Regions from separate parts of the Halopseudomonas salina genome, predicted to be linked through region 2. Evidence: predicted binding sites of a transcription regulator. Region 2 holds the regulator's gene; each other region holds the start of a gene.
The links. The regulator FliA, encoded in region 2, starts transcription of late flagellar genes. The targets are predictions, from matches to a motif close to CTAAAGTTTNNNNNNNNNNNGCCGNTAA.

Region 1 (10,881 bases), on a different contig from region 2:
GCGACGATCCTGCAACTGCTCAAGCTCCCCGACGGCACCGTCAAGGTGCTGGTCGAGGGCGAGCAGCGTGCACGCATCGAACAGGTAGATGAGCTGGGCACCTATCAGGTCGCCCGCGCAACACCCCTTGATGAAAGCGAGCTGGATGCCCGCGAGGCTGAAGTGCTGATTCGCAGTCTGATGAGTCAGTTCGAGCAGTTTGTGCAGTTGGGCAAAAAGGTGCCGGCTGAAGTGCTGTCATCGCTGTCCAGTATCGAAGAGGCCGGACGGCTGGTTGACACCATGGCCGCCCACCTGACTCTCAAGCTGGATCAGAAGCAGGAGATATTGGAGATCCTGCCTCTGCGAGAGCGCGTAGAGCATGTTCTAGGCGTGCTAGACAGTGAGATCGATCTGCTTCAGGTAGAAAAACGCATCCGCGGTCGCGTCAAGAAGCAGATGGAACGTAGCCAGCGCGAGTACTATCTGAACGAGCAAATGAAGGCCATTCAGAAAGAGATGGGCAGCGGCGAGGATGGCAACAACGAATTCGACGAATTGAAGGCCAAGGTCGACGCTGCCGGCATGAGCAAAGAAGCTCTCGCCAAGGCGACCACCGAGTTGAACAAGTTGAAGATGATGTCGCCCATGTCTGCTGAGGCGACAGTTGTGCGTTCCTACATCGAATGGCTGGCCAATGTGCCCTGGAAAAAGGCCAGCAAGGTACGCAATGACCCCGAACGTGCCGAAGCAGTCCTGGATGCCGACCACTACGGTCTTGAGGAGGTCAAGGAGCGTATTCTCGAGTATCTGGCGGTGCAGAAGCGCGTACGTAAACTGAAGGGCCCTGTGCTCTGCCTGGTAGGCCCTCCGGGTGTGGGCAAGACCTCGTTGGGTGAATCCCTGGCCCGGGCGACCAATCGCAAGTTTGTCCGCATGGCCCTGGGGGGCGTGCGAGATGAAGCCGAGATTCGCGGTCACCGGCGTACCTATATCGGCTCGCTGCCGGGTAAGGTCATTCAGAAAATGTCCAAGGCCGGAGTCAAGAACCCGCTGTTTCTGCTCGACGAAATCGACAAGATGGGCGCCGATATGCGCGGTGATCCCTCATCGGCTTTGCTCGAGGTGCTTGATCCCGAGCAGAATCACAACTTCAACGATCATTACCTCGAAGTTGATTACGATCTGTCCGACGTGATGTTCATCTGTACCGCCAACTCGATGAATATTCCCGCGCCGTTGCTTGACCGTATGGAGGTCATCCGCATTCCCGGTTACACCGAGGATGAAAAGATCAACATCGCCGAGCGTTATCTGGTTGCCAAGCAGATCAAGAACAACGGGTTGAAGAAAGACGAGCTGACATTCACCCGCGAGTCCCTGCGCGACATTATTCGTTATTACACCCGCGAAGCCGGTGTGCGTGGACTGGAACGACAGATCGCCAAACTGTGCCGCAAGGTGGTCAGAACACAGGTTGGCAGCAAGGCCAAGGACAAGGTGGTGGTCGATGGCGATCTGTTGGAAGAATTGCTCGGGGTACGCAAGTTCAAGTACGGACTGGCCGAGGAGGCCGATCAGATTGGTCAGGTGACCGGCCTTGCGTGGACCCAGGTTGGTGGCGAGCTGCTCAGCCTGGAAGCCGCTGTGGTGCCCGGTAAGGGCCGCCAGATCAAGACTGGCTCTCTGGGTGATGTCATGCAGGAATCCATCAGTGCGGCCCTGACAGTGGTTCGTAGCCGTGCGAGTAGCCTGGGTCTGGGTGCAGACTTCCACGAGAAGCACGATATCCATATCCACGTTCCGGAAGGGGCTACGCCGAAGGACGGCCCCAGTGCCGGCGTTGGTATGTGCACGGCGCTGGTGTCAGCCCTGACCCGTATTCCGGTCCGGGCAGACGTAGCCATGACCGGAGAAATCACCCTGCGCGGACAGGTTCTGCAGATTGGTGGTCTCAAGGAAAAGCTGCTTGCGGCGCATCGCGGTGGAATCAAGACAGTCATCATTCCCTACGATAATATTCGGGATCTCAAGGAGATCCCCGACAACATCAAGGAGGATATTGAGATAAAGCCGGTGAAATGGATTGACGAAGTATTGCAGATTGCGCTGCAATACGTGCCGGAGCCCTTGCAAGAAGGGGTTGAAGAGATGGTTGCAAAGGATGACAATCAGACTACCGATACGAAAAAGCGTATCAGTACCCACTGAGGTAGCAGCGGTCCGCTTCCGAACAGTCATCCAACAGGGTAATCTGTTCGCGAGCGGACCGGGGGTACCACAGGCATTCCTTGACACGGTTTTTGACCGCTTGCTATAAAGCGTGCTTCGACCTTCGCAGGTATGCTGACTGGCCACAGCTTTGCTAAGACCACAAGCTTACAAAACGACTAACAACTCATTTGAAATTAATAAGGGGACTTAGAGTGAACAAGTCTGAATTGATTGATGCCATTGCCGCTTCCGCCGATATTCCTAAAGCTGCAGCTGGCCGTGCTCTTGACGCCGTCATCGAGTCCATCACCGACGCCCTGAAGGCTGGTGATTCGGTAGTGCTGGTTGGTTTTGGTACTTTCGCTGTCAAGGATCGCGCTGCTCGCACCGGCCGCAACCCACAGACTGGCAAGCCGATTGAAATCAGCGCCGCCAAGATTCCGGGTTTCAAAGCGGGTAAGGCACTGAAGGACGCTGTGAACTGAGCGCGTCCAGTTACTGATTGTCTGTGTCGGGGCGCAAGCCCTGGTATCTACTTCGAACCATAGCCAGGCGCAGCTACAATCGCTGTTGAGGCAAGCTTCCACTCATGTGGTTCGGTCAGTTTCCAAGAAGGCGCATCATCCTTGATGCGCCTTTTTTGTTTACCAAAGAATAACAGGCCGGCGATCAATGATCGGCGGTACAGGCAGCGCCATAGGGTGGCTGTAGATGACTAGGGTTTCGGGGGCAAGATGCTGCAAAAAATGAGGGACAATGCGCAAAGCTGGGTCGCCAAGGTGATCGTAGGCGTCATTGTGCTGATTTTCGCTTTGACCGGCTGGGAATCCATTAGCCGTTTCGGTAGCAACGATCAGAATGCTGCCGCGGTCAACGGGACAGAAATCACCAAGTTCGAGCTGGAGCAAGCCGTCGCACTGCAGCGTCGCCAGCTGGTGCAGCAACTGCAGCAGCTTAACGACAACTTCGACCCCAATATGATTGACGATGGGTTACTGCGTCAGTCGGTGCTTGATGGTCTGATCGAGCGAGCGGTGCTGGTCGAGGGGGCTCGGGATTTTGATCTGCGCATTTCAGAGCCCATGATCGATCAGTTGATCCTCTCCACCCCGGATTTTCAGGTAGAGGGTGAGTTTGATGCCAACCGGTTCGATATTGTCATCCGCAATATGGGGTTGGGTTCACGTCTGGCGTTTCGCGACCTGGTTCGCCAGGAGTTGTTGCTTGCTCAGTTACGCAATGCATTTGAAGCCACAGCTTTTGCTACCCGGACCGAGCGGCTGCAACTCGCTCGCCTGGAAGAGCAGACCCGCGATTTCGCCGTAATTGAATTGCCCATCCTGCGTGATGAAATCGATGTGGCCGAAGAGGAAATCGAAACCTATTACACCGCCAATGCAGATCAGTTCATGACCGAAGAACAGGTTGTGCTGGAGGTGCTGGAGCTGTCGCGAAACGACTTCTTCGAGCAGGTAGAAGTCGACGAACAGGCTTTGCAGGCCCTGTATGAGCGTGAGATCGGCAACTTGACAGAGCAGCGTCGCGCTTCGCATATCCTCATAGAGGTGACAGACGAGGTCAGCGAAGAACAGGCCCTCGAACAGGCGCAAGCTGCTCGGGAGCGACTGGATGCCGGTGAAAAATTTGCCCAACTGGTCGAGGAAGTATCCGACGATATCGGTACCGCTGCTAGCGGTGGAGACCTGGGCTACACCGTGCGGGGTAGCTTTGATCCGGAGTTTGATGATGCGCTCTTTGCACTGGAAGAGGGCGAGGTGTCTGACCCGGTTCGCACCAGTTTTGGTTACCACCTGATCAAGCTTACAGGTATGGCTGCGCCGGAAATGCCCAGCCTGGATTCCATGCGCGAAGGGCTGGTGGCGGAGTTGAAAGCCGAGCAGGTAGAGCGTCGCTACGTCGAGGCTTCCCGTGAGCTGGCCAATCTGTCTTATGAGTCTCCAGACCTTGCCGAACCGGCGCGTGCCCTGGGACTTGAAGTTGAAACTATCGGCCCGGTCGGCCGCGAAGGTGGTGAAGGTCTGGCAGCCAACCCGCGGGTCATGACTGCTGCTTTTGAGGAGGAGGTCCTGCAGGACGGCCTGAACAGCCAGCTACTGGAACTCGATGCCGATACTTCCGTAGTGATCAGGGTGAAAGAACACATGCGAGCCAAGCAGCGGCCACTCGAAGAGGTATCTGCCGATATAGCCGATACCCTGAGTTTCCAGAAAGCCGTAGAGCAAACCCGTGGACAGGCTGAAGAGCTGGTAACGGCCTTGGAGTCCAATAGCACAGAGCCTCAGCAAGTGGCCGAGCAGCTCGCTGCTTCCTGGGAAAGCCATGAAGCCATCAACAGGTCCAACAACGAGTTGCCGCAGATGCTGTTGCGTAATGTCTTCGCCATGCCGCGTCCGTCTGAGGGTGACTCTGTATATGGTCACGCCCGTCAGGCTGACGGCAGTCAGTGGATTGTTGAGCTGCGCGGCGTAGCTACGCCGGAGTCACTAGAGGCTTCGGCTGAAAGCGACCTTTACAAGCGGTACATTGCTGGGCAGACCGGGCAACAGGATTTCACTGCGCTGCAGGAAAGCCTTCAAGAGCGGGCTGACGTAGAGCGTTTCTGAGAATCAAGGCGGTCAATAGCGGCCGCCTACCCGTAAAAGCCTGGCCAAAAAAAGCCACTCCTGTCATGGGAGTGGCTTTTTTTTGTTGATTTGACTTGCGCAGAATCCTGCGCTAGCAAATAAAGCTAAAGTTTCAGTACAGAGCTGCGTTAACTTAAGAAGCCCCTCCTAAAGAGCATCGCTGCCATGTCCATGCATTTGCGCTTCAGTCATAAAATATTGACGGCTGCCTGCCTTGTGGTGGTGTCCGTCTTTCTGGCCTTTGCAGTCTACAACGATTACATCCAGCGCAAGACATTGCAGGAAAGTCTGCAAACCTACCTTACCGACGCCGGCAGCCTAACCGCCGAAAATATCAGTAACTGGTTGTCCGGCCGGATTTTACTTATGGAAAGTCTCGCGACCAACCTGGCTGCAGATGACGGCAGTCGTCGGGTTGAATTGCTTGAACAGCGCACTCTGAAGCAAACCTTCGACTTCAGTTATCTGGGTGAGACTGACGGCAGCTTTACCATGCGACCTGAGTCGGAAATGCCCGCTGACTACGATCCCAGAACCCGGCCCTGGTACAGTGAAGCTAAAAAGCTGGGTGCTACCACTCTTACCGAACCTTATCTGGATGCAGCCACCGGTGATTTGATTATCACCGTAGCCACGCCTTCGGGTAGCGGCGTAGTGGGAGGAGACCTGAATCTGCAGAAAGTGTCGGGCATTATCAATGCCCTGGACTTCAACGGCATGGGTCACGCTTTCCTGGTGAGTAGCAATGGCACTGTGTTGGTCCACCCGGATACCAATTTGCAAATGCAGCGGCTCAGTGACATCTATACCGGGAGCAGTCCTGTTCTCGATAACCGCTTGGCGGAAGTGGATCTTCAAGGGCATCCACGGTTGGTGACCTTTCTGCCTGTAGTGGGTCTACCGGGTGTCGATTGGTATGTGGGGCTTTCAGTAGACAAGAATGCGGCATTCGCCAGCCTGACCCGGTTTCGCGTCTCTGCACTGATTGCGTCGCTGGTCGCGATTGTGAGTATTGTTCTGCTCCTGGGGTTGTTGATGCGGTATTTGCTGCGACCATTGAAGACGCTGAGCGCGGCATTGGGGGATATTGCCCAGGGTGAAGGTGATCTGACACAGCGACTCCCTGTCACCAGTCAGGACGAATTCGGTACCCTGGCTGCTGCATTCAACCAGTTCATCGAGCGTATTCATGCGTCGATCAAGCAGGTTTCCTCCACCAGTGGCGAGCTCAACAGCGTGGCACTACGAGTGCTTGATGCCTCGAACTCAAATCTGGCCAGTTCCGATGAGCAATCGAGTCGGACCAACAGCGTGGCCGCGGCCATTAATGAATTGGGCGCTGCTGCCCAGGAAATCGCCCGCAATGCCGCTGATGCCTCCAGTCAGGCCAGCAAGGCGCGCGGTGGTGCGGAGCAGGGCAGTGCGGTTGTTGCCGAAACAGTTCAGGCAATGCGCGACCTGTCAGGCAAGATCGACAACGCCAGTGTCAGCATCCAGGCCCTGAATACCAGAACAGCGGATATTGGCAAGATTCTGGATGTCATCCAGAGCATTTCGGAGCAAACCAATCTACTTGCGCTGAATGCGGCCATTGAAGCGGCGCGTGCGGGTGAGGCCGGTCGTGGATTTGCTGTTGTGGCTGATGAAGTGCGTAATCTGGCGCACCGCACGCAGAGCTCAGCCCGAGAGATCCACGAAATGATCGTTGATTTGCGTGGCGATGCGGCGAGCGCGGTGCAGGCCATGGACGAAAGCAAGCGTTTCAGTGAGCACACGGTGACGGTGGCAAGTCAGGCGGGTCAACGGTTGGCCGACATCAGTAGTGGCATTGGTGAGATTGACAATATGAACCAGTCAGTAGCTACTGCTACCGAAGAGCAGACTTCGGTCATAGAAAGCCTGAACGTGGATATTACTGATATCAACACACTGAATCAGGAAGGGGTGGAGAACCTGCAGGCCACTCTGCGCGCCTGTCGCTCTCTGGAGCAACAGGTTGAGCATCTGCAGCAGTTGGTCGGCAGTTTCCGGATCTGAGCAATGTTCCCGTTACTGACGGCATCAGGGCGCAGACCTGAAACAAAAAAGGCCTGAGTTCGGTAACTTGCCGAGCTCAGGCCCTGGAGTCAGGCAAACCGCTATTCTGATGGCTGCTGCAAAAGGGGCCGTCCTCTAGACGACCATCGCAAACGGCTCAGTCTTCCAGATTACCCATGGCGGTGATGTTGAAGCCGCCATCCACGTACATGATTTCACCGGACACGCCGGATGCCAGATCCGAGCACAGGAAAGCGCCGGCGTTACCGACTTCATCTATGGTTACGTTGCGGCGCATCGGGGTCTGCTTTTCGTTGTGCGAAAGCATCTTGCGGAAGCTCTTGATACCGGATGCAGCCAGGGTGCGGATCGGTCCAGCGGAGATCGCATTGACGCGTGTTCCTTCCGGGCCCAGGCTGGTGGCCAGATAACGCACGCCGGCTTCGAGGCTAGCCTTGGCCATGCCCATCACGTTGTAGTTCGGCATGGTGCGCTCAGCGCCCAGATAGGACAGGGTCAGCAGGCTGCCATTGCGGCCCTTCATCAGTTCACGACCGGCCTTGGCCAGGGCAACGAAGCTGTAGGCGCTGATATCGTGGGCAATACGGAAACCCTCGCGTGTAGTCACAGCGGTAAAGTCGCCGTCGAGCTGGTCACCAGGGGCGAAGCCGACCGAATGCACTATGCAATCCAGGCCATCCCATTTTTTTGCCAGTTGGGCAAATGCCTCTTCGATCTGGGCATCATCCGCCACATCGCAGGGGAAGCACAGCTCGGGCCCTGAGCCCCATTCCGCCGCAAACTTCTCGACGCGATCCTTGAGCTTGTCATTCTGGTAGGTGAACGCCAGCTCTGCGCCTTCGCGGTGCATTGCCGAAGCGATACCCGAGGCAATGGACAATTTGCTGGCTACGCCAACGATGAGTACGCGCTTACCGCTTAAAAATCCCATGCTTGTTTCCTGTTTTTCTACTTGGCCTGTGTGTCTTTGGCCGTGTTGACGGATACCGGTCTGGCAAAGGCGGCCTCGAGCAGCTGATGCGTGTATTCATGCTGCGGTGAGGAAAATATCTCCCTGGCCGAACCCTGTTCGACGATTTCACCCTGACGTATCACCATCAGCTCGTGGCTGAGGGCTCTGACCACTGCCAGGTCATGGCTGATGAACAAGTAACTCAGATTGTGCCTGTGCTGCAGGTCGCGGAGCAACTCGACTACCTGGCCCTGTACGGTGCGATCAAGCGCCGAGGTGGGCTCATCCAGCAGAATCAGGGATGGTTTGAGTACCAGAGCCCTGGCTATAGCTACCCGCTGCCGCTGCCCACCGGAAAACTCGTGGGGGTAGCGGTGGCGGCTGGCAGGCTCCAGACCCACTTCCTGCAGGGCCTGAATAACCATTTTCTCACGCTCTTCAGCATTGCCAATGCCGTGGATCTCCAACCCTTCACTGATGATCTGGGCAATCGACATGCGAGGACTGAGGCTGCCGAAAGGATCCTGAAAAACCACCTGAAACTGCCGGCGCATCGGCCTTACCGCATTCTGGCTCAAGCCATCCAGACGTTTGCCGTTGCACTCGATCAGGCCCTGGCTTTCCACCAGCCGCAATAAAGCCAGCCCCAGGGTTGTCTTGCCTGAACCGCTTTCCCCCACAATCCCCAGCGTATGCCCCGTCTTGAGTGTAAATGAGGCATCAGTTACGGCTTTGACATGATCCACTGTGCGCCGTAGCACACCCTTGCGGATCGGGAACCAGACCCGAAGCTGCTCGGCTCGCAGTATCACCGGTGCATCGGGATTCACCGTTACCGGATCTCCCGTGGGGTCAGCTGCAATCAGCCGCTGGGTATATTCATGCTGCGGATCGGCAAATAGCCTGGCACATTCATTTTCTTCGACGACACAACCCTGGTACATGACACATACCCGATGGGCAATTCTGCGTACCAGGTTCAGGTCGTGGCTGATCAGCAGCAACGCCATACCCAGCTTCTGCTGCAATGATTTGAGCAGTTCGAGGATTTTCAGCTGTACGGTCACGTCGAGCGCTGTGGTTGGCTCGTCGGCGATCAGCAGCTCGGGCTCATTGGCCAGGGCCATCGCGATCATGACCCGCTGGCGTTGGCCACCGGAAAGCTCATGGGGATAGGAGCCCAGACGGCTGGCAGGATCGGGTATGCCAACCAGATCCAGCAATTCCAGGGTTCGCTCGCGGGCAGCAGCCTTGTTCAGGCCCTTGTGCAATACCAGTACTTCATTGATCTGTCGCTCTACCGTATGCAACGGGTTGAGCGAGCTCATCGGCTCCTGGAAGATCATCGAAATACGATTGCCACGTACTTGACGTAGTCGCTTTTCGCCAGCCTGCAGCAGGTCCTCGCCCTTGTACAGAATGCGGCCGCTGGGGTGACGTGCCTGGGGGTAGGGCAGCAGGCGCAATATGGAGTGCGCGGTGACCGATTTGCCGGAACCGCTTTCGCCGACCAGCGCCAGGGTTTCGCCCGGGCGTATATCGAAGCTGACATCACGCACGGCCATGACTTCTTCATGTTCGCTGGCAAAAGCCACGCTGAGGTTTTCGATCCGAATCAATGGCTGATCTGACATGTCATTTCCTGGGGTCGAAGGCATCGCGCAGGGCCTCGCCGATGAACACTAGCAAGCTGAGCATCAGAGACAGCACCACGAAGGCGGTAATGCCCAGCCAGGGTGCCTGCAGGTTGGCCTTGCCCTGGGCAATGAGCTCGCCCAGTGATGGAGAGCCAGCGGGCAGGCCGAAGCCGAGAAAGTCCAGCGACGTCAGGGTGATAACGCCGCCGGTGAGAATAAACGGAAAGAACGTCAGGGTTGCGACCATGGCATTGGGCAGAATATGCCGGAACATGATGATCCGGTTGCCTGCTCCCAGGGCCCGGGCAGCGCGCACGTACTCCAGATTGCGGCCGCGCAGGAATTCGGCGCGGACCACATCAACCAGTGCCATCCACGAGAACAGCAGCATGATGCCCAGCAGCCACCAGAAATTCGGCTGCACGAAGCTGGCCAGAATGATCAGCAGATAGAGGACTGGCAGCCCGGACCAGACTTCGATGAAACGCTGGCCGAACAGGTCGGTACGCCCGCCATAGAAACCCTGTACCGCACCAATAATTACCCCGATGATGGAGCTGAGAATGGTCAGCGTCAGCGCAAAGAGTACCGAAATCCGGAAGCCGTAGATCACTCTGGCGGCAACATCACGTGCCTGGTCATCGGTGCCCAGCCAGTTATCACCCGAGGGCGGGGCAGGCGCAGGCACCTGGAGGTCGTAATTGATGGTGTCATAGCTGAAGGGTATGGGTGGCCAGAGCATCCAGCCGTCCCCTTCCTCTTCGATCAGACTGCGAATATAAGGGCTGCGATAATCGGCAGTGATTGGAAATTCGCCGCCGAATTCGGTTTCGGCATAGCGTTTGATGACCGGGAAATACAACGCGTCCTGATAGCTGACTACCAACGGCTCGTCGTTGGCAACAAATTCGGCTCCCAGACTCAGCACAAAGAGCACCATGAAAATGTGCAGGGACCACCAGCCTCGGCGGTTGGCCTTGAACAGACCGAACCGGCGGCGATTGAGCGGGGAGAGCGTAAATCGGAAACTCATGCTCAACCCTCCCGGCTTTCGAAGTCGATGCGCGGATCGACCAGGGTGTAGGTGATATCCCCGATCAGTTTCACGATCAGACCCAGCAGAGTGAAGATATACAGCGTGCCGAACATCACCGGGTAGTCCCGGTTGATTGCGGCTTCAAAGCCTAGCAGGCCCAGGCCGTCCAGGGAAAAGATCACCTCGATCAACAGGGCGCCGGTGAAGAACACGCTGATCAGCGCTGAAGGAAAGCCGGCGATGATCAACAGCATGGCATTGCGGAATACATGCCCGTAAAGCACACGGCCGGCAGACAGCCCCTTGGCCTTGGCGGTCACCACGTACTGCTTGCCGATCTCATCCAGGAAGCAGTTCTTG
Region 2 (10,881 bases):
TCGCTCTGGGTCAGACGATCGGCAACCTCCTTGTCCATCATGCCCTTCTCGACTGCCTTGGCGCGCAACACTTCGGCGTCCATACCACGGCCATCGTCGGTAATCGTCAGCAGGATGTGATCGCCTTCCTGTTCGGCGGCCAGCACTACCTTGCCGGTACGCGGCTTGCCCGCGGCTTCCCGTTCGGCGGGCAGCTCGATACCGTGGTCGACCGAGTTGCGCACCAGGTGCACCAGGGGGTCGGCCAGAGCCTCGACCAGATTCTTGTCCAGATCGGTCTCTTCACCGATCATGTCCAGGTTGATTTCCTTTTTCAGGCTACGCGCCAGATCCCGGACCACGCGTGGGAAGCGGCCAAACACCTTCTTGATCGGCTGCATCCGCGTCTTCATTACCGACGACTGCAGATCAGCGGTAACCACATCAAGATTGCCGACTGCCTTGTTGAGCTCCTCATCGCCGCTGCTCACGCCCAGGCGCACCAGGCGGTTACGCACCAGCACCAGCTCGCCGACCATATTCATGATCTCATCAAGACGGGCGGTATCGACCCTCACCGTGGTTTCGACGGCGGGGTTATCGGAGGCAGCCCCGGCCTTGTCCTTGGGTACCGGCGGGATAGAAGGTGGTGTTGGCGGTGCAGTGTCGGTGGCGGCCGCTGATACGGGACTGGCCGCCTTCGCAACGGGCTTGGCTGCTTTTTTTGCGTCAGCCGCCGGTTTGGCGGGAGCAGAAGCCGGCTGCGGGTCAATCACTGTCGGCGGTTTACCATTCCCATGCAACTGGTCAAGCAGCGCTTCGAATTCGTCATCGGTTATGTGATCTGACGCTTCGGGCTCCGGTGCGGATGTGGCAGCGGGACTGGAGGCGGCCGCAAGACCCGGGGCTGCACCCTTGCCATGGAGTTCATCCAGCAGCGCTTCAAATTCGTCGTCGTTGATTTCGTCACTCGTCGGTGCGGGTGCAGACGGCGGCGCGGCGGCAACGGCGGCGGTGGCGGCTGTTGTTGCGCCTTTGCCATGCAACTGATCGAGCAGCGCTTCGAATTCGTCATCGGTGATTTCGTCACCCGTGCCGGAAGCCGGAATGGCTGCGACTGCGTCAGTCTGTGCAACGGCACCGGATGGCTGTGCATCTGCGGACGGACCATGCAGCGCATCGAGCAACTGCTCAAACTCATCGTCGGTAATATCGCCCTCGGCTACTGTCGCTTCCGGCGCCTGGACGGCCTGCGGTTCAGGTGTCGCCGGACTGGCTTCGGTGGGCAGTGGGTCGCTTGCGGGCTCGTCAGCAGCTGGCGTTGCCAGTCGTGCAAGGGCCTCGAGCAGGGCTGGATCGGCGGGCGTTGGCGGGGTGCGCTCGCGCACTTCGTCAAACATGGTGTTGACGCTGTCCAATGCCTGGAGGACGACGTCCATCAGCTCGGAATCAACCTTTCGCTCGCCCTTGCGCAGGATATCGAAGACGTTCTCGGCGATGTGACAGCAGCCTACCAGCGCGTCGAGCTGAAGAAATCCGGCGCCACCCTTGACGGTATGAAAGCCGCGGAAGATAGCATTGAGCAAGTTGGTATCGTCGGGACGATTTTCCAGCTCGATAAGCTGTTCGGACAACAATTCCAGAATCTCTCCGGCCTCAACCAGAAAGTCCTGGAGGATCTCTTCATCCGCATCAAAGCTCATGCATCCACTCCCGGGTAGCGCTTGTTATTAGAAGCCCAGGCTGGACAGAAGGTCATCGACTTCATCCTGCCCTGAGACAACATCTTCTCTTTTATCGGCATGAATCTGCGGACCTTCACCCTTGGGTGACACTTTTTTTGCTTCGGGGGTGGCTTTCTGATGCTCTATGCCGGCAAAACGATCCACCTGACCGGCCATGCGTACCAGATCCAGCAAGCTTTCCTCGACGTCATGCACCAGAGTAATCACCCGCTTGATCACCTGACCGGTGAGGTCCTGATAATCCTGAGCCATGACAATCTCATTCAACTGACCGCTGACCTGGGTGGCTGAGCTTTCGGTTTTCTCCAGAAAGTCACCCATGCGCTTGTACAGGTCGCGGAATTCGCCGGCGGCCATTTCGCGTCGCTGCAGACGTTCCCAGTCGGTGCGCAGTGCAGCGGCTTCCTGGCCCAGATTGGCAACGATAGGCGCACTGGCGTCAACCAGATCCATGGTGCGGTTGGCCGCCTTGTCGGTGAGTGTCACGACATAGTCCAACCGATCCGAGGCATCCGAGATACGCGTGGCTTCAACATCATCACCCAGCGCCTGGCTGGTATCGAGCTGAAAGTTGACGATGGCGTTGTGCAGCGCACGCGTCAGCAGCCCCACTTCATGATAGAGACCGCGGTCGCGTGCCTGATTGATCGCGTGAATGACCAGTATGGCTTCGCCGAACTGCCCTTTCTCCAAGAGATCGACCAACTGCCGCGCATTGTCCTTCAGGGAATGTTCGTATTCCTGAGCGGTAGCCTGGCCGGTGTCCTTACTTAACGCCATAACCTGTACCCCGGTTGTTATTTAGCCTGAACGCGCTCGAAGATCTTCTCGATCTTTTCCTTGAGTGCCTGAGCGGTAAACGGCTTGACAACGTAACCGTTCACACCGGCCTGGGCGGCCTCGATGATCTGATCGCGTTTGGCTTCAGCGGTAACCATCAACACCGGGAGATGCTTGAGGCGTTCGTCAGCTCGTACTGCACGTAGCAGATCGATGCCGCTCATGCCGGGCATGTTCCAGTCGGTAACCAGAAAGTCAAAATTACCGCTTTGCAGCATTGGCAGCGCGGAGGTGCCATCATCGGCTTCCGCCGTGTTGGTGAACCCCAGGTCGCGCAACAAATTCTTGATGATGCGCCTCATCGTTGAAAAATCATCAACGATGAGAATTTTCATATTCTTGTCCAAGTCGACCTCCGTACACACCAGGAAGAGTGCGTTGTCACACTCCGTTAAGCTACTGGCCAAACAAGCCTTTCACGTTTTATTGACGCCAGTGTAACCGGAGTGGCCCAATCGTGCTGCCTCCGCTGACATTAGTTCGTCTTCGTACCTGTTACTGCCAGGCGATATTCTCGTTCTGTGGGCATTGTCCGGATGTTGACCACAAAATCAATCATTTCGCCATCCGCCCAGCCTGGCGCGCAGCCGCGCTGCGCACTGACTGTGTAACTGACTGACGCGCGACTCACTGACACCAAGCACTGCGCCTATTTCCTTGAGGTTCAGCTCTTCGTCGTAATATAGCGACAGCAGCAGACGCTCACGCTCGGGCAGGGTGTCAATTGCTTCCACCAGAGCCTGGCGAAAACGCTGGTCCTCCAGCCCGCCAAAGGGCTCTTCGTCGCCGTGTGCGTCGGCCCGGGTTCCGGATTCGAGCAGGTCATCGAAGCTGAACAGCTTGCTGCCGGCTGTATCATTGAGGATCGAATAATATTCCTCAAGACTCATTTCCAGCTCTGCAGCTATCTCCTGATCCTTGGCATCACGTCCCAGCCGCGACTCGACGGCGCGCACTGCATCACTGACCATGCGAGTATTGCGGTGTACCGAACGTGGCGCCCAGTCACCCTTGCGTACCTCATCGAGCATGGCCCCACGAATACGGATACCGGCATAGGTCTCGAAGCTGGCGCCCTTGGAATTGTCAAACTTGCGAGAGGCTTCGAGCAAGCCGATCATGCCGGCCTGTATAAGATCATCAACCTGGACGCTGGCCGGCAGGCGGCCCAGCAGATGGTAGGCAATACGCTTGACCAGAGGAGCGAACTGTTCGACCAGACGATCCTGGGAACCCGCGGAACCCTGTGCGCGTGTATACATGCTCACCCCACCTGCCGTTAAGGTCATAGGCCTGTTCCGGTCTGTTGCACCAGGCGCTCGACAAAAAATTCAAGGTGGCCGCGTGGATTGGCCGGTAATGGCCAGGCGTTCACCTTCTGTGCGATCCCGCGGATCGCCAGCGATGCCTTGCTACGCGGGAAAGCATCATATACCGCGCGCTGTTTCTGCACCGCCTTGCGTACGTTTTCATCGTAGGGTACCGCGCCAACATACTGCAGGGCCACATCCAGAAACCGATCGGTGACCTTGGTCAGCTTGCTGAACACCAGACGACCTTCCTGGGGAGTGTGAACCATGTTGGCCAACACGCGAAAGCGCGTCATGCCGTGGTCACGATTAAGCAGTTTGATCAGCGCATAGGCGTCGGTAATCGAGGTGGGCTCATCGCAGACAACCACCAGAACTTCCTGGGAGGCGCGTACGAAGCTCACAACCGAATCGCCGATTCCGGCGGCGGTGTCGACAATCAGCACATCGATATTGTCACCGATTTCACTGAACGCCTGAATCAGACCCGCATGCTGCTGGGGATTGAGGTTGACCATGCTGGCAGCGCCGGAAGCGGCTGGAACGATGCGGATCCCCCCGGGGCCGTTGAGCAGCACATCGCGCAGCTCGCAGGTTCCTTCCAGCACGTCAGCCAGCGTCGCCTTGGCCTTGAGTCCGAGCAGAACGTCGACGTTGGCCAGACCAAGGTCAGCATCAAGCAGGACGACACGCCGCCCCAAATCGGCAAGTGCGAGGCCGAGATTGACTGACACGTTGGTCTTGCCTATGCCGCCCTTGCCGCCGGTGACCGCAATAACCTGAACCGGATGTTTGCTGCCCATCTGCGTTGATTACCTTCTTATAAGTTCGGTTAGCTTGCCCGCTGGGTGTGTAGTATACCGGCAAACACATCTGCCATGGCCTGATCTGCCGGCGCCTCGTTGCCCGCCAGACTGACCGCGCGGCTGACCAGCTGATGCCCCACTGCCTTGGCAATATCATCCGGTATGCGCTGGCCATCTGCCAGATAGGCTACCGGTAAACCCTGTTGCATGGCCAGACCCAATGCTTCTCCGAGAGTGGCTGCCTCGTCGACCTTGGTCAACACGCAACCGCTGAGGCCACAGACCTTGTAGGTGTGATAAGCAGCCTTGAGCACCTGATACTGACTGGTTGCTGCCAGCACCAGCAACTTGCTGACACGATGGCCCAGTGCCGCCAGTTGATTGAGCTGGCCGTGAAGATGCGGGTCCTGGGCCTGAAGGCCGGCGCTGTCGACCAGCACCAGGCGCTTGCCGGAGAATTCCTGAAGCACATCGGCCAGGCTGTTTTGCTCGTCAACCACGCGCACCGGCACATTGAGAATACGCCCAAGGGTACGCAATTGCTCGTGGGCACCAATGCGATAGGTATCCATGGTGACCAGAGCCACATGCTGGCTGCCATGCTTGAGCACATAGCGTGCGGCAAGCTTGCCCAGGGTGGTGGTCTTGCCGGCGCCGGTGGGACCGACCAATGCAACAATGCCGCCCTGATCAACCAGCTCTTCGCGCATGACCGGGATGCTGTGGGCCAGGTGCGCCAGCAGCATCCGCCAGGCCTGGCGCGTATTGGTTTCGTTAGCTACCAGTTGCAGCAGCTTCTGGCTCAATTCGGCTGGCAGGCCCAGTTGGGTAAGACGCCGCCAGAGGCTGGCCTGTTGTGGGCGCTGCTGATTGACCTGACCCCAGGCCATGCTACCCAACTGCGCTTCGAGCATTTCGCGCAGACCGGCAATTTCATCGCGCATGGCGCTCAGGCCGGAGCTGCTTTCGGGTTCGGAGTGAGTCTGCTGCCGAGTGGGTGCTGCCTGGGCGCGGGGCGCCTCGGGGACCGGGTCGGCGATTTCGTTATTCAGTCTGTCGAGCAGCTCGCGGGCAACAGGCGAGCCATCGCGCACTGCCTGGCGCATGGTCTCGCCAAACAACTGCCGATTGACGCTGGGCTGCTCGGTCGAACGGTCGCCGGCCTCAAGCTGAGCCCGGGCGCTGACGATGCGCTCCTGGGTTTTCTTGAGCTCCTGGCTCAGGCCTGGGGTGGGCGGAGTCAGGCGTGGCGCTTCGTAGTCCACCGCGGCGGTCAGTTCCACGCCGCCAACAACCCGGCGGTTGCCGATAATCGAGGCGTCGGCACCCAGCTCCTCGCGGACCAGCTTCATCGCCTGGCGCATATCGGCAGCAAAGAACCTTTTTACTTTCATGGCTGACCCACCCTTCTATTCGTATGTATTAGCTTTGGCCGACCGTAGCAACGATGGTGACCTGCTTGCTGTCCGGTATTTCCTGGTAGGACAGCACATGGGCTCCGGGGGCTGCGTAGCGAACAAACTTGGCCATCATGCCGCGAACCGGTCCCGCTACCAGCAATATCGCCGGCTTGCCCTGCACTTCCTGCCGCTGTACCGCATCGGCCAGTGAACGCTGAAGCTTCTCGGCCATGCCCGGTTCGAGCATGATGCCGTCGTCACCCCCCTGACCGGCCTTCTGTAGACTCTGTAGCAATATCTGTTCCAACCTTGGCTCCAGAGTGATCACAGGTAGCTCCGAGTCAAGCCCTACAATGCTTTGTACGATGGAGCGAGCCAGCGCCACGCGAACAACCGCAATCAGTGCGCCAGGATCTTGACTCTTGCCAGGCTGGTTGGCGATAGCCTCGGCGATGGTGCGAATGTCCCGGACCGGCACCTGCTCCTGCAGCAGGCCCTGCAGAACCTTGAGCAGCCCTGACAGGGAAATGATGCCAGGCACCAGCTCCTCTGCCAGCTTGGGGGAAGCCTTGGCCAGCACCTGCAGCAACTGCTGAACCTCCTCATGACCAAGCAGTTCGTGGGCATGCTTGTGCAGTATCTGATTGAGGTGGGTGGCCACCACGGTGCTGGCGTCCACCACGGTATAACCCAGTGATTGCGCCTGATCCTTCTGCATCGGCTCGATCCAGACTGCATCCAGACCAAACGCCGGATCCTTGCCGGCCAGGCCCTTGATCTCGCCAAAAACCTGACCCGGGTTGATGGCCAGCTCGCGGTCGGGGTACACCTCGGCCTCCGCCACACCCACGCCCATCAGTGTGACGCGATAGGAATTGGGCGACAGATCCAGGTTGTCGCGAATATGCACAGAGGGCATCAGAAAGCCCATGTCCTGGGAGAGCTTCTTGCGCACACCCTTGATTCGCGCCAGCAGCTGGCCCCCCTGGTTGCGATCAACCAGGGGAATCAGGCGGTAACCGACTTCCAGGCCGACCATATCTACCGGAGTGACGTCGTCCCAGCCCAGCTCACGGGTTTCAGGGCGAGCCAGAGCGGGCACTTCCGCTTCCTGGCGCTGCACTTCTTCCGCCTCGACCAGCTTCAAACGCTGGCGGTTGGCGATGTAATACGCAGCGCCGGCGGCCAGGGCACCGAGACTCAGGAAGGAGAAGTGCGGCATGCCGGGAATCAGACCCATGACGATCATGATCGCCGCCGCAATCGCCAGTGCCTTCGGCGAGGCAAACATCTGACGGTTGACCTGCGCGCCCATGTCTTCGGAGGTGGAAACGCGGGTCACCATAATTGCTGCAGCAGTGGACAGCAACAGCGACGGTATCTGCGCCACCAGACCGTCACCAATGGTCAACAGCACGTAGATACGTCCGGCGTCAGCGAAGCTCAAGTCGTGCTGGGCGATGCCGATTGCCAGACCACCAATGACGTTGATGAACAGAATCAGCAGACCGGCGACCGCGTCACCGCGAACAAACTTGCTGGCACCGTCCATGGAGCCGTAGAAGTCTGCCTCCTGGGCCACTTCCTGGCGACGTAGCTTGGCCTGTTCCTGATCGATAATGCCGGCATTGAGGTCGGCATCAATGGCCATCTGCTTGCCGGGCATGGCATCCAGGGTGAATCGCGCACTGACTTCGGAGATTCGTCCGGCGCCCTTGGTTACCACGACGAAGTTGATGATCATGAGGATCGCGAAGACCACCAGACCGACCACATAGTTGCCGCCGATCACCACCTCACCAAAGGCCTGGATAACCTTGCCCGCGGCATCTCCACCCTCATGACCGTAGAGCAGCACCACCCGCGTGGAGGCCACGTTCAGCGCCAGGCGTAGCAAGGTCGCCACCAGCAGGATGGTCGGGAACACAGCGAAGTCCAGGGGCCGCAGGGCGTAGGCACAGACCAGCAGCACCACTAGCGCAAGCGCGATATTGAAGGTAAAGAGCACGTCGAGCAGAAATGGCGGTACTGGCAGCATCATCATGCCGAGCATGACCAGCAACAGAATCGGCACGCCCAGGCTGCCGTGGCGCAGCCCCGCCAGGTTACTGCGCATGTTCCCCATTACTTCTGTGCGATTCACTGCCATGCGTTCGACATTCCCGATCAAATATTTGACGCCAGATACGGCCTGGCATGACCCTACGCAAGTTCCGTTCCAGTCTGCGATTTTTTGTCACAGAATCACACATAGCTGTCACAACGAGGGCGATCGATCGCTGCTAATATTGCAGTGCAACAAAAAAGCGGGCTGCCTTTGAGCCGACCCTGTCTGCCAGTCCAATCAGCCCAAGGGCCGCACCATGAGATCAACCGTGAAGCTGCCCGCTAACATGCCTACACAGCGACTGATCATGGTTGTGCTGAGCCTGCTGGTGGTGCTGTTCATCATTGGCATGTTGTTGATGTCGCGGCTGAATCTGGACTTTGCCCAGCAAGCCATGTCCGACCTGCGTCAGCGTCAGATCATCGATACCTTTGAAGCCAATCTGGACCGCATAAACGCCCACCATCAGAAAATGGAGCAGAATACGGTCGGGCTGGCGCGTACCGGTGAGCTATTTCATCGGCTGCGACAACAGGGCAACGCAAGTGCATCCCGACTGGAATCGATGCTTCGTGACGGGCTGGATGATTTTCCAGACGCGCACGGGAGCGGCGTCTGGTACGAACCGGGGGCTTTAGCCGATCAACCTGTCGGGGTGATTGCCTATCGACAGGGTTCGGAGATCATCACCACCCGTGCCAGCGCCGAATTCGTCAACCGCGCCTGGTATCGGCGACTGGTCGACAACCTGGATAACGCCAGGGTGACGGGCCAGGCCCGCCGCTTCTACTGGACAGCGGCCTACTTCAAGCGCCGTATCGATGACGTGGTAATAAGTCTGAGCACCACCATGCGGGATGCGTCCGGTCGCAGCATTGGTATTGTCTCGACCGACTGGCGGGCCGATGACGTCATCCGCCTGATCAGCGGCGTAGACATAACGCCAGGTACGTTTTCCTTTCTGCTGGACAGCGAGAACCGCAACCTGTCCAGCCTGGCCCGGGCCGATGATGTGGAGCACGCACAACAACTGATGACGGCCATCAGTGACGCTCAGCTGCAACAGCTGGTGCCGCAGGCCGTGGGCCGGTTGTCGAGTGTGACGCCCCCCCGAGAGCAGCGAACCCTCGAAGTGGGGGGCGAGGAGTTTGCCCTGTTCTACTCTGCCACCCAGGCAGGTATGGTTTTCGGCATTGGCGTCCCCCAGGCGGAGATTGACGCTGTTCTGCTACCCATGCGTGCCAGCAACCTGCGGATCGTGGCATTGATCGGCAGTATCCTGGTGGTTTTGTCGGCGTTGATCCTATACATGATCGCCGGCACTCTCAGGCGGCTGCGCAACCTCTACACCGACCCACTGACCCAATTACCCAATCGTGAGCGCTTGCTGGTGGATCTGCGCAGCCGGCCCGCCGCGTCACTGGTATTGCTGAATATCGATGGCTTCAAGCAAATCAACGATTTCTACGGCCATCAGTGTGGCGACCATGTGATTGTGACCCTCTCAACACAGCTGCAAGCCTATCTCCAGGCCAGGCCCCTTTCACGCAGCGGTCGGCTCTACCGTATGCCGGGTGACGAGCTGGCAATCTGGCGACCCGGTCAGGCAGATGAGGCCGCACTGGTTAGCCTGGCGAGTGATCTACAGGCGTTTGTGAGCTCGGTACGGACCCAGTGGGAAGATCACGATATTACGCTGCATGTCAGTATGGGGCTGGCCAGTACGCGCCTGCGCAACGGCGAAAAACTCGACCCGGAACACCTGCTCCCCTCCGCCAATATTGCCCTGGAGCACGCCCGTGTAGCTCAGGCCGGTTACATGCTCTACGACCCTGCCGATCGTGCGCGCGAGAATTACGAACACAACCTTATCTGGGCCAACAAGTTGAAGCTGGCTCTTGAAGAAAACCGGCTGGTGCCCTTCTTCCAACCCATCATGCACGTGGAGAGCGGCCGGATAGAAAAATATGAATGTCTGGTGCGTATGCTCGACCACCAGGGTGAACCGATCAGCCCGGCCATGTTCCTGCCCATTGCCCGGAAAATCCGCCTGTACCGCTCGGTCACCCGGCGAATGATCGATATGAGCCTGCAATGGTTTGCCAACAACAATTACGAGTTCTCCCTCAATCTGTCGTCCGAGGATCTGCTGGATCCCGAGCTCCATGAGTTTATTGTTGAACGCTTGCAAAAGCGGTCCCTGGCCGAACGGGTAATTTTCGAGGTGCTCGAGTCCGAGAGCATTGAGAACTACGAGCCCGTGCGCCTGTTCATCGACCGAGTGAAAGCGCTGGGATGCCGCATAGCGATTGATGACTTTGGGACGGGATATTCCAACTTCGAACACCTGCTGCGCCTGAATGTTGATCTGATCAAGATTGACGGCAGTCTGATCAGGCAGCTGGATACCGACACCAATGCGATGACACTGACCCGGGGGATCGTTCAGTTCGCCAAGGAGCTCGGCCTCAAGACCGTCGCTGAATTTGTACACAGTCAGGCAGTGCTGGCTCAGGTGAGAGCGCTGGGCATCGATTTTGCCCAGGGCGCCTGTATCGGCATGCCGGCCAACGCGCTGATTACCGACATTGTGTTGGCAGATAAGACTAGCGCTGGCGGGGAAGAGAGGAATGCGCGCTCTGATCTATAAAGTGATTGGAGCCGTCACCTAACCCGGCTATGCTCCTGAGTGAT
Region 3 (10,881 bases), on a different contig from region 2:
CAATGTCTATTCACGCTATATGAACCCGACCGTGCGTACCTTCGAGGAGCGTATGGCCGCACTTGAGGGCGCCGAGCAGGCGGTGGCGACCGCCTCCGGCATGGCCGCCATAATGGCCATGATCATGAGTCTGTGCTCTGCCGGCGATCATGTGCTCGTTTCACGGAGCGTTTTTGGCGCCACAGTCAGCCTGTTTGACAAGTACTTCAAGCGTTTCGGTCTGGAATATGGCTATGTGGAATTGACTGACCTGGGGGGGTGGAAAGCGGCGTGCAAGCCCAATACGCGTTTGTTTTTTGTCGAGTCCCCCTCCAATCCTCTGGCTCAGCTGGTTGATATCCGTGGCCTTGCCGGGATTGCCAGAGAGCAGGGTGCACTGTTGGCGGTGGACAACTGTTTCTGTACCCCGGCCCTGCAAAAACCGCTGGAACTGGGTGCAGACCTGATCATTCATTCTGCTACCAAATACATCGATGGTCAGGGTAGGTGTCTGGGCGGACTTGTTGCTGGCCGACGAGAGCACATGCAGGAAGTCGTGGGTTTTTTGCGCACGGCAGGGCCGACGCTGAGCCCGTTTAACGCCTGGGTATTTCTCAAGGGTCTGGAAACCTTGCGCCTGCGCATGCAGGCACACTGTGCGAGCGCCCAGTATCTGGCGGAGTGGCTGGAGGCTCAGCCGGAAGTAGAACATGTGTATTACGCCGGTTTGCCTAGCCACCCCCAGCATGAGCTTGCCCGAACTCAACAGAAGGCATTCGGTGCCGTCGTGAGTTTCGAAGTGCGCGGTGATCGCGCTGCGGCATGGCGTTTTATCGATGCAACGCGCCTCATGTCTATTACTGCCAACCTGGGCGACAGCAAAACGACTATTACCCATCCTGCTACCACTACCCATGGACGACTTTCTCCAGAAACCCGCGCCACCGCGGGAATCAAGGAAAACCTGATCAGGCTTGCCATCGGTCTGGAAGAGGTGGAGGACCTGCAGGTTGATCTGCAGCGAGGGCTGTCAGCTCTTTCATTGTAATTATCAGGTATGTTTTGCCAAACGTTTCACATTAGTGCGAAAAAGATATTTGTATTGTGATGATGCTGTTTTAAGTTGGTCGAGCCGCAGGGAAGCGGGTCAAGCCTGCCATGCAGTACCCGGCAGTGCGGCATCAAACTCACAAGGAGAATATCCAATGAAAAATATCTTTCTGGCACTGTGCCTTTCCCTTTCTGCTCTTTTGACCTTGCCAGCTATGGCAGAGCCCGCAGAAACTTCTATGGTCAGCGTGAACATCAACCAGGCCAGTGCTGCCGAGATGGCTGAAGTGTTGCAGGGAGTAGGTGAGTCCAAGGCGCAGGCGATTGTCGATTACCGGGAAGAAAACGGTAACTTCGCGGCTGTCGGTGACCTGGCCCAGGTCAATGGAATCGGGCCCGCTACCATCAAGAAAAATGAAGCGCGCATCGCTCTGGAGTAACTACAGGCGCCGAACTCGCCACCCAGGGTGGTGAGTTCAGGTCCTTAATCGGCTCACCGAATCACTCAATTGATGGGCCAGTCCCGCCAGCTGTTCGCTGGTAGAGGCGCTTAACAAGGTCTGCTCGACCGTTCTCTCGGTTACATCCCGAATATGTACGATGCTTTGAGTAATAGCTTCTGCCGCCTGACTTTGCTGCTCAACGGCGGAAGCGATCTCACTATTGCCATCCCGAATCTGGCTTACGGCCGTGGTAATAACTGCCAGAGATTGTCCCGCCTCGTTGCTCTGCTCCACGGACTCCCTTGTAAGGCCTGCGCTGGCTTGCATATCCTGCACTGCATCTGTTGTGCCGCCCTGCAGGGCCTCGATCATTCTCTGGATTTCGTCGGTAGAGCTCTGCACACGCTGAGCCAGTGCCCTCACCTCGTCGGCCACGACAGCAAAGCCGCGCCCCGACTCGCCGGCGCGGGCAGCTTCGATCGCAGCGTTGAGCGCCAGCAGGTTGGTTTGCTCGGCGATGCTGCGAATCACGTTTACCACCCCGCTTATTTCTTGACTGTGGCCCTGTAGGGTTTCCATATGCCGGGTACAGCGCTCGATACTGGTTGCCAGGCCCGCGATCGTGCTGCTGACCCGCGCAACCTGGTCGCGTCCGTTACGTGCCAGGTCATCAGCCTGCAGGGACTGGTCCCGGGTCTTCGAGCTGTTGGAGGCGATGTCCTGCACCGTTGCACTCATCTCGTTTACCGCAGCGGCGACCATGTCTGTTTCACCCTGCTGGCTTATCATGCCGTCGCGCACGCGACTCATTACCTGGGCCAGCTCGGAGGCGCCTTGATCGAGTTGCTCTGCGGCCTTGCGTACAGCGCCCACTACCTGTTGCTGGGATGCCTGCATCGCATTGAAGGCCCGCGCGATGGAGCCGATTTCGTCCCGGCTATTCGCCTGGGCACGCAGCGTGAGATCACCACGTTCCTGTACGGCAAGCATGATGTCTCGTACCGCAATGATATGTCGGGTAATAAAGCTGATCAGTAGCTGTGACACCACGAGTACGGCTAGCATCAACACGAATACGGCGACGGCATACAGGGGGGCTCGAGCCATTGTCAGTTCAAAAAAATCAATGCGCTGCACCCCCATAAGGCGAAGATCACCTTCGCTATTGAGGGCCCATGCGCCGGTAAACGCATCGGCCTCTTTTGAGCCCAGTTCTTCTGCCGGAATCCATGTGGGAGTCGAGAAAGTGCGTGAGCCGGCTTGCATGGCCGCTGGGGGCGTCAGAGCTTGCAACCATGGAAATGCAGTCTTGTCATAGGAGGCTTGTATCAGGGCCTGACCCATATCCCGGCGCTGGTCCTGCAGACTTTGCCGTTCAACCATCAGGGCGACGAGCACTAGAACAAGGGTGCTGGCAAAGGCGACGGCATTGACGGCCCAGAACTTGTATTTCAGAGGAATATGTTGAAGAAAGACCATGCCTGCTCCCAAGGGGTGTTGTTGTGTACCGGGGCGCGATTATAGAGCCCTTACGTTGATATCGGTTGATGCGGGTCAAACTTGACCGCAATGTATGAGTTTTCAGGCGCCGCGTAGCTGTCACTGATCGGTTATACTGCGCGACTGAAAAAGGAACATGCTGATATGACCCAATCGCCTGAACCCCTGATGATCAATCAGGATGCTGAATTAGCCCACTGGTGCTCACAGTGGCTGAAGCTTTCGTACGTCGCAGTAGACACCGAGTTTGAGCGTACTGAAACCTTCTATCCGATTGCAGGCCTGATTCAGGTTAGTGACGGTAGGCAAGCGTTTCTCGTTGATCCATTGGCAATAAGCGATTGGTCCCCGCTGGTCGAGGTATTGCAAAGCCCCAGCGTTATCAAGGTTCTGCACTCGTGTAGTGAGGACATCGAAGTCTTCCTGAAGCTATGCGGCGTGGCTCCGGCCCCGTTGTTTGACACCCAACTGGCCGCAGCCTATCTGAACATGGGTTTTTCCATGGGGTATTCACGCCTGGTCAAGGCGTTGCTGGATATCGATCTGTCCAATGAAGAAACCCGCTCTGATTGGTTGCAACGCCCGCTGAGTGAATCTCAGCTCCGCTATGCCGCGGCCGACGCGGTGCATCTTGCCGAACTCTATCAGCTAATGGCCCCCCGTATTGAAGCGGCCAGCCTGACCCCGTGGTTGCTCGAGGATACGGCCGAACAAGTGGCCGCAGCACAGCGCATCCAGGAGCCGGAAACGGCCTTCATCAACGTTAAGCAGGCCTGGCGTCTGAAGCCTAATGAACTTGCGGTTCTCAAAGTGCTCGCCACCTGGCGTGAGCGTGAGGCGCGCGAGCGTGACCAGGCCCGCAACCGCATGCTGCGTGAGCGTACCTTGTGTCCGCTTGCCCAGCGTCAGCCTGATAATCTGCAAGCGTTGGCACGTATTGAGGACATGCATCCACGTACGGTGCGTCAGCATGGTAGCGAAATTCTCGAGCTTATCCGCCAGGGACAGAATGTGCCTCCAAGTGAGTGGCCTGAGCGTTTGCCTGAGCCACTCCCTGCCGATGCCAACGGGCTGCTCAAGGCCCTGCGCAAGGTGGGGCAGGCCCATGCCGAACGTCTGAATATCGCGCCCGAAATAGTGTTGCGCAAGAAAATCACTGAAGCGCTGGTGAGAACCGGCTTTCCCGCTGGGCCTTATACTCTCCCGGAGGAATTCATTGGCTGGCGACGTGAATTGATGGGAGAAGAGTTACTGGCTATCGCCAATGCCAGGGATGCCAATTCATGAAAGTGATGTGCTCTATCTACCGTAGCAAGCGCAAGCAGGGCATGTACCTGTATGTGCCGCGCAAGACCGATATGGCTGAACTTCCCGAGTCACTCATGCAGTTGTTTGGCGCGGCCGAGCTGGCCATGGATCTGGTGCTGACCGAGCAGCGGACATTGGCTCGGGAGGATATCCACAAGGTACTGGCCAATCTGGAATCCCAGGGATACCACCTGCAGATGCCACCCAGGGAAGATGAGTATCTGATCCATCTACCCGATGAACTGCTGTACCGCAACGACCCGATCTGAAGTTTCCTGTTCAGCCGGGGCTGCAAGTTGGTTCAATACTGGCGTGGCTCTGAACGCAGGGGGTCGAGCAGGTAGCTCAGGCCGTTGTGATCGATTTCTTGCATCAGGGCCAGCAGCCGTCCGATTTCGCCGGACGGAAAACCTTCACGTGCAAACCAGTTCAGATAATGCCCCGGCAGATCCGCGATTTTACGGCCCTGGTATTTTCCGAAGGGCATTTCCCTGGTCACCAGCAATAGCAGATCTTCTGGAGCCATCGTTCTCTCTCGGTTACAAAATCACAGTTTACCAGTATCTGCACAGGAAGCCGGCAAGAGGAAACTCGCGTACCCTGTGGCCATTGCACGTCAACCATCACTCACAGGTAACAGGAACCAATATGATAGTTAAAGCATTGCGAACAGGTCTGGGTAATCTGATCATCTTTCTCGACTTCATTACCCGTCCGAGAAAGATGAAACGGTCAGCCGAAAATCAGGCTGCGGTAGAGCAGGCCGCTGCTGGCCTGGCCCTTTATCAGTTCAGGGCCTGTCCCTTTTGCGTTCGCACCCGCCGTACCCTGCACCGGTTAAATGTGCCTGTGACCCTCAAGGATGCCAAAAACAATCCCGCGGATCGTCAGGCATTGCTCGAGGAGGGTGGCAAAATCAAGGTGCCATGTCTGCGAATCGAGGAAGAAGGTAAAGTAACCTGGCTGTATGAATCAAAGGTGATTGGTGCCTACCTTGAGGACCGCTTCGCTACTGCCTGATTACAAGGTTCCGGTTCCGCGGTAGATGCAGCCGCTGGTGCAGGTTTCTCTGATGGTGATCTGACAGAGTTCCGGCAGTAGCGGCTTGAGTTCCCGCCAGATCCATTGCGCCAGAATCTCGCTTGTGGGGTTTTCCAGACCGGGGATATCATTCAGGTAGTTGTGATCGAGGGTCTCATAGATAGGCTTGAATATGGCTTTGATGTCACCAAAGTCCCTGATCCAGCCAGTATGCGGGTCAGGATCGCCCTGTATATGTACCCCGACCTGAAACGAATGTCCGTGCAGCCTGCCACATTTGTGCCCTTCGGGCACATGCGGGAGACGATGAGCCGACTCGAACGTGAATTCCTTGAATATTTCCATAGGGCTACCTTCATGCTAGGGCTGGGTGAGGGCCGCAATTCTACCCCACCAGGTTCGATACCCACAGCGTTCCGGACGCTACCATTCACGCTGCATGTTGCGCGTGGAAATCTGCTCATTGAGTGTCCAGTAGTCGTACAGCACACCCAACAAAAACAGCCCGCCGGTGAAAAAATACAGTATGGCAGTGATCCATTTGCCCATGTAGAGGCGGTGGGCGCCGAAAATACCCAGAAATGTCAGCAGCACCCAGGTCAGATTGAAATTCACCGGGCCACTGCGGAAGCGTCGGTCAGCGCTGCGGTCCATTGAGGGGATCAGGAATAGATCGACAATCCAGCCGATCAGAAAGAAGCCGAGGGTAAAGAACCAGATGGTGCCGGTAATGGGCCTGCCATAGTAGAAGCGGTGTGCTCCCATGAAACCGAAGATCCATAGAAGGTAGCCGATAGTCTTGCTGTGCGTGTCTGAATAGGCCATCAGGGCCGACCTCTAATCGAATGGGTGACTGTGCGATACTGTGAATGAGGGTAGACCATAAATGATTATCGGGGCATATGCATGGCGACTGCCGAAACTGTGAACTGGATCAAAAAAGCTCAGGACAGGATTACACGCCTGGGCAGCCACACTGTGCGGGTCGGTGTTACCGGTCTGAGTGGTGCGGGCAAGACCACCTTCATCACCAGCCTGATCAATCAGCTGGAAAATCATCAGCGCGGTCTGCTGGCCAGGCGCGCGCCTTTTGATCGGCTGACCTCCGTACGCTGGCAACGCGAAGGGGTGACACGGCCGTTCCCCTATCTCGAAGCGCTTGGCGCGTTGGCATCCAGCCCTGCGCAATGGCCTTCCTCCACGGCAGATCTCGCGCGGGTCGTGATTGATCTGCAGTTCCGGCCCGAGGGCTTGCTGAAATCCCTGCAGGGTAATCGTTCGCTACGTATCGAGCTCCTGGATTATCCCGGCGAGTGGCTGCTCGATCTGCCGTTGCTGGGGCTCGAATATGGACAGTGGTGCGAGCAGATGCAGGCGTTGCTTGACAGCGAACCTCGGCAATCACTAGCGGGCGATTTGCGCGACAGGCTGAGAAATATCGATCCGGCCGCAGTGCATGATCCGGCTCTGCTGAGCCAACTGACAGCTGACTGGACGGCATTCATGCTCCGTTGCCGTACTGAGGGTGGCCTGTCGCGTAATCAACCGGGACGATTCCTGTTGCCGGGTAGCGGCATTGCCGCAGATATGCTGATGTTCGTGCCCCTGCTGAGTGCCAACCGTTACAGCGAGGGTCCCGCCGGGAGTTGGTGGGCGCAATGCAAGGAGCGTTTCAACTACTACCGGGACTTTGTCGTAAAAGGATTTTACGATGCGCATTTCAGGCAGCTCGACAGGCAAATTCTCCTGGTAGACATGCTGACACCCATGCAGGCAGGACAAGCGGCACTGGCGGATTTGAAGCTGGCACTCGAAGAGGTCATGGGCAGTTTCCGTTATGGACGCAATTCGCTGTTGCAGCGCCTGTTCAGTCCAAGCATAAGCCGCATGGCTATCTGCTCCACCAAGGTGGACCAGGTTGCTCCGGCCCAGCAGCGGTCACTGCAACAATGCCTGGAAGACCTGGTAACCGATAGTATTTCTGAAGTGCGACACGGGGGTGTAGAGGTGCAGGGCTTCCCCCTGGCGGCCATCAGGGCTGCGGATCAGGAAGGTGAAACGATGATTGGAGGGCTGGTTGGCCAGACCGCGTTCATTCGCTATCAACCCGTTACGGTGCCTTCGCACCTGCCGCTGGATCTGAAGTTTGCGGGCCCCAGTCTCTTGCATCTTCGGCCGCCTTCGGGCCTGCACCGGAATGAACCCTTCCCGCATTTTCGCATGGATGAGCTGGCCGGGTGGATTCTGGAGGGTCGCCAGCCATGAAGACCGATCGAGAGAAACAGCAGGACGGGCCGCGAATTCTCGAGACATGGGAGCCGGCACCGCAGCAATCTCAACAGGATGCGCGGGTATTGGAAGAGGTTGAATATCACTCCCGTTCAACCGGAACGCCGGTGCCTATGCCTACCGGCATTCACAATGCGCCGCCATTGAGTCCGTGGCCGCGGCGTCTGGGTTTGATGCTGCTATCGGTGGCGCTCGGAGGCGCGGTGGTGGAATGGACCCAATGGTCTCTTTCAGCCTGGTCTTGGAACCCGCTGGCCGGCGCCCTGGTCGGCGGCGTGGGAGTGGTGCTTGCAGGCACCGGATTGCTCGGCTGGAATGCCGTGCGTCGTCAGCGTCAGAGACTGAGCGCCCTGGAGCAGCTGCGCAAGGAGATGCGTGCGGCCTTGAAGGCTCCGGAAGAACGCCTGGCACTGGACTGGCTTGACCGTTTGCAGGCGCTACATGCCAATACGCCACTAGCGGAATCAATGAATAGCGTTTGCGCCGATCTTGATCAGTCTTATACCGCAGAGGAGATCAGCCGTAGGCTGAACGCGCAGTTCTATCAACCTCTGGATGTTCTTGCTCGCAAGCTGATCCGTAACGAGTCGGTAGGAACCGGGATGCTGGTGGCCACCAGTCCCTGGGTATCGGTTGACCTGGTACTGGTGATCTGGCGCAATATCCGAATGATGCAACGGGTTGCTATTTGTTATGGGCTGCCCATAAGCCAGCTTGGCAAGTGGCGTCTGGCACGGCACGTGCTGCGCAATATCGCCCTTGCCGGTGGTAGCGAGATGGCCATTGGGGCACTCAGCGACAGCGTACTTTCCGGCTTGATGGAAAAGCTCGCTGCACGGGTGGGGCAGGGCATCGGTATAGGTCTTTACAGTTCGCGCCTGGGTCACTTCACGCTGGACCTGTGCCGCGCAGTGCCCTTGCCCGACAAGAGCGGACTGGTCGAAGATAACCGCGGTATTATTCAAGGCATCAGGGAAAGGCTGGGACGCACAACGGATGACAGCATATAAATCACGCACGCGATGGTTGTTCGAGCGCTGGTTGAAACAACGCACAACGGAGTTAGGCAACCGCTGGGAAAAGCTGAAAACCCAATTGCTGCCGGCTGATTGGCCGGCACGCTGCGAGCGCGTCAAGCGGGTACCTGAGGGTGATTATGGGCACTGGCAGCCACGGCCCGGTTCGAGCAGCGCCGAACTGGTATTGCTGCTGGCTTCGGTGCCTCTGTATCAGCGGCGCTGGCTAGCCACCTTGCTGGACTCGCCCGCCGCAGGTGCGCGATCGCTGGTGGAGGCGCTGGAGCGTTTGCAACTGGATTGGCGCAGTCAGATCGATCCGCTGCACAGTCATCGGGAATACGCCAGACAGTTGGCGATTCTTGCTGCCCAGCTTGATTTGCCACCGGTTGCGGAGTCGGCATACCTGGAAAATGAACAGCAAATCCACGCTGCCGTGGACGAATTGCTCTTTACTTCCCTGCCCATGCGCCTGCGGGCCGAGCTGCTTAGCCGGTACTCCCCGGGCAACGGTCATTATATTGCCTGGTGGCATCAGCGTTTGCTCGCTCGTGCCGGTGAGCCAGAGCATGAACTCGAAGGTATTGGTGCCGACGACTGGCCGGAGATGCCTCCCGCCTGGCTGGCTATAGGCTGGCTCTGTGGGCTGCGGTTGTTTGCAGAAAACGCCGAATAGCCGCCATCTTATGTGGGTATCCATAGCTGCGCATTCCCTTTTGCTATGATCGCGGATTGCCCTTTGCGGCCTGGCGCACATGCCCTAACATGCCGGGTTTCTTGATTACAGGAATGAAACAATGACATTTGCAGAATTGCTTGCTGCGCTCGCCAGATCGCCGGAGCAGGAAGTGACTATTCCGGCAAGCTGGGCCCAGGGGCGGGCGGCTTACGGTGGCCTTGTAGCGGCTCTCGTATATCAGGGAATGCGGGCTGCTTTGTCTGAAGACCGACCGGTACGATCCTTGGCTATTACCTTTGTGGGGCCAGTTGCGCCCGGGGAGGTCATGCAGGTCGAGGCTCAGGTATTGCGCGAAGGCAAGGCGGTCACACAAATGCTGGGCATGGCGCGACAGAACGGCCAGATAATGTGTATCGTCCAGGGTAGTTTCGGGGCTTCACGTGAGTCGCAAGTCTCCCTTGCAAGCGAGCCGGCTCCCACAGTAAAAGCGGTCAACGACTGCGTAGAAATGCCCTATATCGAGGGGGTCACTCCGGTTTTTCTGCGCCACTTTGCGGTGCGCTGGGCCTTGGGTGACCTGCCTTTCACGAATAGCAAAAAACGCGAAATGGGTGGCTGGATGCGTTTTCGCGAAGACGAAGGCGCCGTACACGAGGCGCATATTCTCGGGCTTGTGGACGTATGGCCTCCAGCCGTACTGCCGCATCTAAAGCGGTTTGCCCCGGCGAGTTCACTGACCTGGACAATCGAGTTCGTGCAGCCCCAACCGGATCAGGGTAATACTGACTGGCTTCTGTACAGGGCCAACATCGATCATGCACGTGACGGTTACGGGCATGCTTCGGCCATGGTGTGGCGGGAAGACGGTACGCTGGTCGCTATTAGTCGGCAGACGGTCACGGTTTTTGGTTAGATTGCTTCGAGCCATTTGCTGGGGGTAGGCGGCCGTCGCTGAACAACTAGGGATGATATGCAGCCAATGGCGAAAACAAGGAATCTTCTCAAGCCCCTGGCAACGCTGGTAGCTGGTTTGCTGGTAGCTGCGTTGACCGCCGTGCTTGCCTTCAATACGCAATGGCGTGGTCAGTTTGATCTGTTCATGTTGTTATTGGCGATCGCCGTAGCCGTCATGGCGATTGCCTGGTATCTGCAGCGCCTGCACACGCTCGAGCTGGAGCGCAACGCTTCGACCACACTTGAGCGTAACCGGGAGGTCATGTCGGCCATCACTGATGCCGTGTTCCGGGCTGATTACTCTGGTCGGCTGGTTTACGTCAATCAGGCCTGGGCGCAGATTGCCGGCAACATGCCCCGTTCCATCCTCGGCTCTTCAATCCTGCATTTCCTGCATGCAGAGGATCAACCGCTACTGGACAATTATCTGCGACGCGTGCGTGAGGGTCATTCGGACACCCTGCGTATCAATCTCAGGCTGCGTCGCGAGGATGGACGTTACCACTGGTGCCGACTTACGGCACGACCCTATTCCACGGTCGAAAGTGGCGAAGTGGTGATCGGTACGCTCAACGATATTCAGCAGCAGCAAGAGCAGATGCGCATACAGTCTGCTCGGATG

Region 1: IEV54_RS15635 (methyl-accepting chemotaxis protein) is a predicted target of FliA. The motif match lies at 4,943-4,970, and genes of this name have one in related genera.
Region 3: IEV54_RS14685 (methyl-accepting chemotaxis protein) is a predicted target of FliA. The motif match lies at 3,010-3,037, and genes of this name have one in related genera.

Annotation. Positions count from the first base shown of each region.
Region 1 is NZ_BMFF01000008.1:91,714-102,594, forward strand. It holds gene lon (endopeptidase La) at 1-2,190, shown strand, start outside; gene IEV54_RS15625 (HU family DNA-binding protein) at 2,382-2,678, shown strand; gene IEV54_RS15630 (SurA N-terminal domain-containing protein) at 2,928-4,817, shown strand; gene IEV54_RS15635 (methyl-accepting chemotaxis protein) at 5,004-6,875, shown strand; gene fabI (enoyl-ACP reductase FabI) at 7,033-7,827, opposite strand; gene IEV54_RS15645 (ABC transporter ATP-binding protein) at 7,845-9,482, opposite strand; gene IEV54_RS15650 (ABC transporter permease) at 9,484-10,518, opposite strand; gene IEV54_RS15655 (microcin C ABC transporter permease YejB) at 10,521-10,881, opposite strand, start outside.
Region 2 is NZ_BMFF01000003.1:178,776-189,656, forward strand. It holds gene IEV54_RS08205 (chemotaxis protein CheA) at 1-1,682, opposite strand, end outside; gene IEV54_RS08210 (protein phosphatase CheZ) at 1,710-2,504, opposite strand; gene IEV54_RS08215 (chemotaxis response regulator CheY) at 2,522-2,899, opposite strand; gene IEV54_RS08220 (RNA polymerase sigma factor FliA) at 3,116-3,853, opposite strand; gene fleN (flagellar synthesis regulator FleN) at 3,850-4,677, opposite strand; gene flhF (flagellar biosynthesis GTPase FlhF) at 4,707-6,074, opposite strand; gene flhA (flagellar biosynthesis protein FlhA) at 6,103-8,205, opposite strand; gene IEV54_RS08240 (EAL domain-containing protein) at 8,456-10,837, shown strand.
Region 3 is NZ_BMFF01000007.1:49,162-60,042, reverse strand. It holds gene IEV54_RS14695 (O-succinylhomoserine sulfhydrylase) at 1-1,027, shown strand, start outside; gene IEV54_RS14690 (ComEA family DNA-binding protein) at 1,185-1,469, shown strand; gene IEV54_RS14685 (methyl-accepting chemotaxis protein) at 1,506-2,951, opposite strand; gene rnd (ribonuclease D) at 3,117-4,259, shown strand; gene IEV54_RS14675 (YcgL domain-containing protein) at 4,256-4,549, shown strand; gene IEV54_RS14670 (DUF3820 family protein) at 4,582-4,806, opposite strand; gene IEV54_RS14665 (glutaredoxin family protein) at 4,929-5,300, shown strand; gene queD (6-carboxytetrahydropterin synthase QueD) at 5,301-5,666, opposite strand; gene IEV54_RS14655 (NINE protein) at 5,745-6,146, opposite strand; gene IEV54_RS14650 (YcjX family protein) at 6,228-7,586, shown strand; gene IEV54_RS14645 (DUF697 domain-containing protein) at 7,583-8,620, shown strand; gene IEV54_RS14640 (hypothetical protein) at 8,607-9,302, shown strand; gene IEV54_RS14635 (acyl-CoA thioesterase) at 9,424-10,218, shown strand; gene IEV54_RS14630 (bifunctional diguanylate cyclase/phosphodiesterase) at 10,285-10,881, shown strand, end outside.